DNA from 2 places in the Solibacillus sp. FSL R5-0449 genome. Region 2 is predicted to be linked to the other one. Evidence: a T-box and tRNA genes for the amino acid it is inferred to sense, from the RefSeq annotation. Region 2 holds a T-box; the other holds one or more tRNA genes.
What was found. A T-box is a leader RNA that pairs with one kind of tRNA and senses whether it is charged. The one in region 2 lies ahead of leuS (leucine--tRNA ligase), so its partner is inferred to be a tRNA-Leu.
Positions count from the first base shown of each region.

Region 1: it encodes a tRNA-Leu, which carries the amino acid that the T-box ahead of leuS (leucine--tRNA ligase) is inferred to sense. The anticodon was not compared.

Region 1 covers NZ_CP150239.1:3,240,824-3,245,547, reverse strand. Annotated here, with positions in the region: gene MKY27_RS16260 (Tex family protein) at 1-2,141, shown strand, start outside; gene MKY27_RS16255 (SprT family protein) at 2,217-2,702, shown strand; tRNA gene MKY27_RS16250 (tRNA-Asn) at 2,879-2,954, shown strand; tRNA gene MKY27_RS16245 (tRNA-Glu) at 2,960-3,034, shown strand; tRNA gene MKY27_RS16240 (tRNA-Asp) at 3,064-3,139, shown strand; tRNA gene MKY27_RS16235 (tRNA-Gln) at 3,144-3,218, shown strand; tRNA gene MKY27_RS16230 (tRNA-Lys) at 3,223-3,298, shown strand; tRNA gene MKY27_RS16225 (tRNA-Leu) at 3,353-3,438, shown strand; tRNA gene MKY27_RS16220 (tRNA-Arg) at 3,449-3,525, shown strand; tRNA gene MKY27_RS16215 (tRNA-Gly) at 3,545-3,618, shown strand; rRNA gene MKY27_RS16210 (16S ribosomal RNA) at 3,818-4,724, shown strand, end outside.
Region 2 covers NZ_CP150239.1:2,528,279-2,533,002, reverse strand. Annotated here, with positions in the region: gene MKY27_RS12580 (alanine/glycine:cation symporter family protein) at 1-42, shown strand, start outside; gene MKY27_RS12575 (pyrimidine dimer DNA glycosylase/endonuclease V) at 60-467, opposite strand; gene MKY27_RS12570 (class I SAM-dependent methyltransferase) at 509-1,090, opposite strand; gene MKY27_RS12565 (TIGR01212 family radical SAM protein) at 1,087-2,043, opposite strand; gene MKY27_RS12560 (MFS transporter) at 2,177-3,346, shown strand; T-box leader at 3,398-3,611, shown strand; gene leuS (leucine--tRNA ligase) at 3,724-4,724, shown strand, end outside.

The DNA of each region.
Region 1 (4,724 bases), 710 kb from region 2:
CAAAAGATGCGAAAGTAGAGCCGAAGCAAGCGAAAGCGGTTATTGGACTACTGGAAGAAGGTAACACAGTACCGTTCATCGCACGTTACCGAAAAGAAATGACAGGTTCACTTGATGAAGTTCAAATTAAGGCAGTGGAAGACCGCTACCATTACATACAACAGCTCGAAACAAGAAAGGAAGAAGTGCTGCGTCTAATCGATGAGCAAGGTAAATTAACGGAAGAACTGCAAACAGCAATCCAGGCATCGACAGTTCTTCAACGCGTCGAAGATTTATATCGACCGTTCAAACAAAAACGACGTACAAAAGCAACGATTGCCAAAGAACGAGGTTTGGAACCGTTAGCTGAAGAACTGTTAAAGTTTAAAAAGCGTACTTTGGAGGAAATGGCAGCGCCTTATATTAACGAAGAACAAGGTGTTACAGCAATTGAAGATGCATTGGCTGGCGCGCGTGATATTTTGGCAGAGCGTTTTGCCGATGATGCAGCGATTCGTGAAAAACTGCGTACTCTATCTTGGCGTGAAGGAAAACTTGTCACAACGGTAAAAAATGCCGAAAAAGATGAAAAGCAAGTATTTGAAATGTATTATGCATATGAAGAACCTGTACACCGGATTGCACCACACCGAATATTGGCTGTAAACCGCGGTGAAAAAGAAGAAGTGATCCGTGCAGCGATTGAAGTTCCAGTAGATAAAGCGACAACACAAATGGAAAATCATTTTATTCCTAGAAATTTTGTAGGTCCTTCTGTAAATGAAGTGAAGTTGGCAATTGCGGATAGCTATAAACGGTTAATTAAACCTTCTATTGAAAATGAACTGCGAGCAGAACTTTCATCAAAAGCAGAAACACAAGCAATTCATATTTTCTCGGAAAATCTCCGTAACTTATTATTACAGCCACCAATGCGCGGTAAAATGGTTCTTGGTGTAGACCCTGCCTATAGAACTGGCTGCAAATTAGCGGTAGTAGATGAAACAGGCAAGATGATTGAAGTTGGTGTTATCTATCCCCACACGACGTCGGATCCTTCAAAAGCGAAAGCAATAGTGAAGGCATTATTAAAGAAATATCCGATTAGTATTATTGCGATTGGAAACGGGACAGCCTCCCGTGAAACAGAGCAGTTTATTGCGGAACTGCTAAAAGAAGTAGAAGGCAACATTGCATATGTTATTGTCAACGAGGCAGGGGCTTCTGTATATTCTGCTTCAGAAGTAGCAAGAGCGGAGTTCCCGGATTTACAAGTAGAGCAACGGAGTGCTGTATCGATTGCCCGTCGTTTACAGGACCCATTATCAGAACTTGTAAAAATTGATCCGAAAGCCGTTGGTGTAGGGCAATATCAGCATGATGTTTCGCAAAAGCAGCTCGCAGAATCACTGACGTTCATTGTGGAAACCGCAGTAAACCAAGTTGGGGTGGATGTAAATACAGCTTCAGCCTCCCTTTTACAATATGTATCCGGCCTTTCAAAAACGGTTGCGGAAAATATTGTGGCGATGCGAAGTGAAAACGGTCAATTTACATCACGTGCACAACTGAAAAAAATTCCGCGATTAGGTGCTAAAACTTACGAGCAGGCAGTTGGTTTCTTACGTATAGCAGATGCCAAAAATCCGTTAGATGCTACAGGTATCCATCCGGAAAGCTATAAATTAGCCGAAGCTGTATTAGAGGCGGCGGGGTTAACGAAAAAGGATGTCGGAACGCCAAAAGCCGAAGAAGCAATCAGCAAGTTAAATTTAACAACATTGGGTGAATCTTTAGAAGTAGGGGAAGTTACATTGAAAGATATTGTCGATACATTAATGAAACCAACTCGTGACCCTCGTGATGCTTTCCCGCAACCATTGCTGAAAACGGACGTACTTAAAATGGATGATCTGCAAGTTGGAATGGAATTGCAAGGGGCGGTTCGAAATGTTGTTGATTTTGGCGCGTTTGTCGATATCGGGGTTAAGCAGGATGGACTTGTCCATATTTCCAAACTGCAAAAGGGACGGGTTAAGCATCCGTTAGATGTTGTATCCCTGGGCGATATCGTGACAGTTTGGGTAGAAAAAGTTGAAGCGAATAAAGGGCGTATTTCTTTAACGATGCTTTCTCCGGAAAATCAACAGAGCGTGTAAAGAGCAAGATTTTCAATTATAATAAAAAGCGCATAGCTGAATATGCGCTTTTTATTAATTTAAGGGGGTTAGCATATGACGGATGAACAAGCACAAAAATTAGTGGAACAGTTATCAAATGATTTCTTTAATCGGCCGTTTATTCATAAGGCTTATTTTAATAGTCGATTGAAAACGACGGGCGGTCGGTATATGTTAAACAGCCACAATATTGAACTTAATAAAAAACTATACGATCATTTCGGGATAGAGGAATTAAAGGGCATTATTTTACATGAACTTTGCCATTATCACCTTCATATTTTAGGAATGGGTTACAGGCATGGGGATGCAGATTTTCGGAATCTATTGAAAAAAGTAGGCGCGCCACGTTTTTGTTCTACATTGGAACAGCCAAGAGAAAAGCCTAAGCAAAAGACGATACATATATATAGCTGCACGAACTGCGGACAATTATATAAAAGAAAAAGAAAAATGGATGTAAAAAAATATTGCTGCAGTATGTGCAAAGGGAAAATTAAATTTCTACACAGTGAAAATAATTTTAAAAATGATGTTTAAAACTAAGTGAATAATGGTATACAGTAGTTATGTTGTTTTTTAGAGAAGATGATTTTTGCCCTATATATAGGAAGAGATTTTTTCTTTAAATTTTTTCAGGAAAAGTGTTGACGAAACGGAAATCGCTCTCTATAATAGTAAAAGTCGACAAGATGATGTCGCAACAAAGTAATTATTCCGAAGTAGCTCAGTTGGTAGAGCATCCGGCTGTTAACCGGCAGGTCGCAGGTTCGAGTCCTGCCTTCGGAGCCATTAATGGCCCGTTGGTCAAGTGGTTAAGACACCGCCCTTTCACGGCGGTAACACGGGTTCGAATCCCGTACGGGTCACCACTTATATTTTAATAATGAAGATTTACAATGGTCCCGTGGTGTAGCGGTTAACATGCCTGCCTGTCACGCAGGAGATCGCCGGTTCGATCCCGGTCGGGACCGCCATTTTTGGGGTATAGCCAAGCGGTAAGGCAACGGATTTTGATTCCGTCATGCCCTGGTTCGAATCCAGGTACCCCAGCCATTTAGAGCCATTAGCTCAGTTGGTAGAGCATCTGACTTTTAATCAGAGGGTCGAAGGTTCGAGTCCTTCATGGCTCACCAGTTTTCATATTGACAAATTATTTCAGAGATGTATAATAATTATTGTCGGATGAAGCGGTCGTGGCGGAATGGCAGACGCGCTAGGTTGAGGGCCTAGTGGGGGCAACCCCGTGGAGGTTCAAGTCCTCTCGGCCGCACCAAAAATTCCCGGCGCCCGTAGCTCAATTGGATAGAGCGTCTGACTACGGATCAGAAGGTTATGGGTTCGACTCCTGTCGGGCGCGCCATAATTTACTATAATATAATGCGGGTGTAGTTTAGTGGTAAAACCTCAGCCTTCCAAGCTGATGTTGTCGGTTCGATTCCGATCACCCGCTCCAGTTTTTATTTAAAAAAAGCTGTTGACATCTTAAACGAGATGTTATAAGGTATAAAAGTTGTCACTTGAGGCAACACAATGAACCTTGAAAACTGAACAAGCAACGTTAATGAAACAAGCTTCTTAAATGAAGCAAACAATAGATTTCAACTTCTAACGAAGTTGGATCGCTAGCAAAGCAAATGAGCTTTCAAACTACTTTTATGGAGAGTTTGATCCTGGCTCAGGACGAACGCTGGCGGCGTGCCTAATACATGCAAGTCGAGCGGAAATTTTATTGGTGCTTGCACCTTTAAAATTTTAGCGGCGGACGGGTGAGTAACACGTGGGTAACCTACCTTATAGATTGGGATAACTCCGGGAAACCGGGGCTAATACCGAATAACACTTTTTAACACATGTTTTGAAGTTGAAAGACGGTTTTGCTGTCACTATAAGATGGACCCGCGGCGCATTAGCTAGTTGGTGAGGTAACGGCTCACCAAGGCAACGATGCGTAGCCGACCTGAGAGGGTGATCGGCCACACTGGGACTGAGACACGGCCCAGACTCCTACGGGAGGCAGCAGTAGGGAATCTTCCACAATGGACGAAAGTCTGATGGAGCAACGCCGCGTGAGTGAAGAAGGATTTCGGTTCGTAAAACTCTGTTGCAAGGGAAGAACAAGTAGCGTAGTAACTGGCGCTACCTTGACGGTACCTTGTTAGAAAGCCACGGCTAACTACGTGCCAGCAGCCGCGGTAATACGTAGGTGGCAAGCGTTGTCCGGAATTATTGGGCGTAAAGCGCGCGCAGGTGGTTCCTTAAGTCTGATGTGAAAGCCCCCGGCTCAACCGGGGAGGGTCATTGGAAACTGGGGAACTTGAGTGCAGAAGAGGATAGTGGAATTCCAAGTGTAGCGGTGAAATGCGTAGAGATTTGGAGGAACACCAGTGGCGAAGGCGACTGTCTGGTCTGTAACTGACACTGAGGCGCGAAAGCGTGGGGAGCAAACAGGATTAGATACCCTGGTAGTCCACGCCGTAAACGATGAGTGCTAAGTGTTGGGGGGTTTCCGCCCCTCAGTGCTGCAGCTAACGCATTAAGCACTCCGCCTGGGGAGTACGG
Region 2 (4,724 bases):
AAAAACGCAGATTTCTGGGAGACATATAAGCAAGATGAATAGAAAAAAAGGGGCAGCTCTTAAAAAGCTGCTCCTTTTTTCGTGGAATAATACAGGTGTAATGCTTCGAACTGTTCCTTAGTAAAATCTTTTTGTCCGCGAATATATTTTTCGTATAGATTATAGTAACAGATTGTTAAATATTCATCGTTGTGATGATGAGTGTATGGCGGATAGTTTTCAGGAATATGAAGATCGGCAAAATAACGTTCCATCTTATCGATTGTCCGTATCGTAATGCCTCGCGCACGCATCTCCTCCAGAACAATTTGTGTATAAATATATAAATCCTCTTTCGGGTACTCGTAAATATAATTGATCAGTACATGTTTGTCTTCTTTGGCAAAAATGCTGTTCAGCTCACGCCACTGGGCAAGCAGCTGACTTTTTGGGATAAAAGGGATTAGCTCGGTATGCCATAAACGCATCAGTTCACCTCATTAAAGATATGAAAAAGAGCTAAGAAAACTTAGCCCTCTATCGGAAATTCTTTTACTTTTTCTAATGCAATGATAAATGGGGGATCATTTTTCTGATTCATAAATTCATAGCGCAGCACATGTACATGTTTTTGCGGTAAATCACTTACATAGCGAATCACTTCATCACGCTCGTCTTTTCCGCCTTCATGACCATGATAAACGACTAAAACGATCATTCCCCCCACCTTTAACAGCTTTAACAAACTTTCAATCGCTTGGATTGTAGTGTTCGGCTTTGTCACAATTTCATGATTGCTGCCTGGCAGATAACCTAGATTGAAAATTGCGGCTGAAACAGGTTTGTGAATATAGTTTGCGACATTTTCATGCCCGTCTTTCAAAACGATTGCCCGATGCTCAAGTGCATGATCAAGCAGGCGGTGCAGTGTGGCATCAACCGCTTCCTTTTGTACGTCAAATGCATATACATAGCCGTCATCTCCAACGAGATTTGCCAGAAAAAGCGTATCATATCCATTTCCTGCAGTTGCATCGACCGCAATATCACCTTCGGAAACGGACATTTCCAACAAGGTTTGGGCATATTGAAGAACACGTTCTAATTTCATTTTGTCACATCCGCCTTATAAAACTTCCCTTGATAAGAGCCACGACGTTCCAGCTCCGCATCAATTCCGTTCAGTACTTCCCATTTGTTGACAGACCACATCGGACCGATCATTAAATCGATTGGACCATCACCTGTAATACGGTGGACGATCATTTCGGACGGGATAATTTCCAGCTGATCTGCTACGAGTTGGATATAAGCATCTTTTTCCATAAACTCAAGCATGCCTTTTTCGTATTGCTTCACAAGTGGTGTTCCTTTTAAAAGATGCAGAAGATGGATTTTGATGCCTTGTACATCAAGCTTCGCCACTTCACGGGCTGTTTCCATCATCATATCGTAATCCTCTAAAGGCAATCCGTTAATAATATGTGTCACAACACGAATCCCATGCTTGCGTAGTTTATTGACACCTTCTACATATGTCGCATAATCATGTGCACGGTTAATTAAATTTGCTGTTTTTTCATGAACTGTCTGAAGCCCCAGTTCAACCCATAAATACGTACGTTCATTTAACTCTGCCAAATATTCTACAACATCATCCGGCAAACAGTCGGGACGGGTTGCAATTGAAAGTCCCATAACTCCTTCACAGGCAAGTGCTGCTTCGAACTTTTCCTTTAATACTTCAAGTGGAGCATGTGTATTTGTATACGCTTGGAAGTAGGCCATTGTTAAACCGTCTTTCCATTTGTTCTCCATTTTTGCTTTAATCTTTTCGAACTGTACCGGAATCGGATCGACTTTACTGCCCGCGAAGTCCCCTGATCCTGCTGCCGAACAGAAAGTACAACCGCCAAAAGCGACCGTACCGTCCCGGTTTGGACAATCAAACCCTGCATCCAAAGCAACCTTGTAAACTTTCTTTCCGAATTCATTTCGTAAATAGCGATTCCATGTATAATAACGTTTCCCGTCTGACGGGAAAGGGAAATTTGTTTCAGTCATTCCTTGCTCACTCCTCTAACGTATTATTCTAACACGGACAGTACACCGTGTCCTACTAGAAATCTTTTTCTTGTACAAATTCCTTTTAAAGAATAAACTAGTAAATTGAGCAAATATTGAAGGAGGAAGTTGAGTGCCGAAACAAGTATGGTTTTTAATTATTGGCACATTCGTAAATACGGTCGGAAATTCATTTTTATGGCCTTTAAATAGTATTTATATTCATGATCATTTAGGTAAATCTTTAACTACCGCTGGGATTGTCCTTATGCTAAATTCATTGGCAGGTGTATTCGGCAATCTAGTAGGTGGTTATTTATTTGATAAATTAGGTGGCTATAAAGCAATTTTAATTGGGGTTGTATTTAATTTAATCTCAATCACTCTGTTGACCATCTGGCATGACTGGCCGCAGTACATTGTATTTTTAACGATGTTGGGCTTCAGTGGAGGGATTGTGTACCCGGCGATTTATGCAATAGCAGGGAGTGCCTGGCCTGAAGGGGGGCGACGTGCGTTCAACTCGATCTTTTTGGCAAACAACGTAGGGGTCGCAATTGGCCCGGCATTGGCAGGTATTGTTGCCGATATTAAGTTTGACTATGTATTTAGTGCGAATCTATTTTTCTATGTGGTATTTTTTGTGCTTGTCCTTACGACCTATAGACGTTTTGATATGAGGGGACTGACAACAAAACCGTTCTCAGGAAATGAGACAAAAAGAAGAAACAGAGGACCGATTGTGGCGATCAGTATATTAAGTATTTCTTTAATCGTCTGCTGGTTAAGCTATTCCCAATGGAGCGCGACCATTTCTTCTTATACACAAGGGCTTGGAATGAGCCTGTCCGAATATAGTTTACTATGGACAATTAATGGCTTCATGATCGTCGCAGTTCAGCCGGTTATCCGACCACTAATAACACGCTGGGAAAACAAAATAAAACATCAGCTGGTGCTGGGTCTCATATTGATGTCGTTTTCTTATATCGTCGTTTATTTTGCACAGGACTTTAAGATGTTTGCTGCGGCTATGGTCATTTTGACATTCGGGGAAGTATTCTTTACACCGGTAATCCCGATGATTGCCAATAAATTGGCGCCTCATGGACAAGAAGGTTTCTATCAAGGACTCGTCAATAGTGCTTCAACAATTGGACGGATGATAGGTCCTGTATTTGGCGGGTTAATGGTAGATTTATATGGCATGCAAATTTTGATGCTTATACTATCGGTACTCATTATTCTCGCTATTATTCCGTGTCTGTTCTTTGATCGTACGCTACGAAACGAACAAACATAAAACAGTTACTTGTACTTTTGTGTTGAATTCGTTAAAATGAATGAAATAATAATATTGACTGTGATGAGGAATAGTAAATGGACGCACTTTATAGAGAGCTGGCGGCAGGTGGAAGCTAGTAAGTGTCAAATTGAACTCGCCTCGGAGTTTGCTATAGTGAAGTAATAGTAGCTAATGGCCGTGTATTCGCGTTAAGAAATGAAGCTGAGTGCTGCGTCACTAATTTGGGTGGTACCGCGGGAGTAAAATACCTCTCGTCCCTTCTTATCATAAGATGGGACGGGATTTTTTTATTTTTTAAATATTCTGTTAAATCATTGATGATGCGCCTAAAATACATAAACCACAGCAAGAATATATTTAAAGGAGGAATTATTGTGAGTTTTAATCATCAGCAAATTGAAAAAAAGTGGCAAACGTTCTGGGATGTCAATAAAACATTCAAAACTGAAAGTGGAATGGAAAAGCCAAAGTTTTATGCATTGGATATGTTCCCGTATCCATCAGGAGCGGGTCTGCACGTAGGACACCCTGAAGGCTACACAGCGACAGATATTTTATCTCGTTTTAAACGTATGCAAGGCTATAATGTTCTTCATCCAATGGGTTGGGATGCATTCGGTTTACCTGCAGAACAATATGCACTTGATACAGGAAATGACCCGGCTGAATTTACGGCAAAAAACATCGCAACTTTTAAACGTCAAATTAACGAGCTAGGCTTCTCTTATGACTGGGATCGTGAAATTAACACAACAGACCCTTCATACTACAAATGGACGCAATGGATTTTCACGAAGTTAGTGGAAATGGATTTAGCGTATGTAGATGAAGTCGCGGTAAACTGGTGTGAAGCATTAGGTACAGTGCTTGCAAACGAAGAAGTAATCGACGGCGTTTCTGAGCGCGGTGGTCACCCTGTAGTACGTCGTCCGATGCGACAATGGGTATTGCGTATTACAAAATATGCAGACCGTTTAGTCGATGATTTAGTGGATGTTGACTGGCCGGAATCAATCAAGGAAATGCAACGTAACTGGATTGGCCGTTCTGAAGGTGCACAAGTGAAATTCACAGTTGCTAATACAGATAAAAACTTCGAAGTATTTACAACACGTCCGGATACATTATTTGGCGCGACATACTGTGTATTAGCTCCAGAGCATAAATTAGTAGCTGACATTACGACTGCAGAGCAAAAACAAGCGGTAGAAGCATACTTGGAAAAAGTATCATTAAAATCTGATTTAGAGCGTACAGACTTAGCTAAAGAAAAAACAGGTGTATTCACTGGTGCTTATGCAGTGAACCCGATCAACGGCAAACAAGTGCCAATCTGGATTGCTGATTATGTATTGGCAACATACGGAACTGGTGC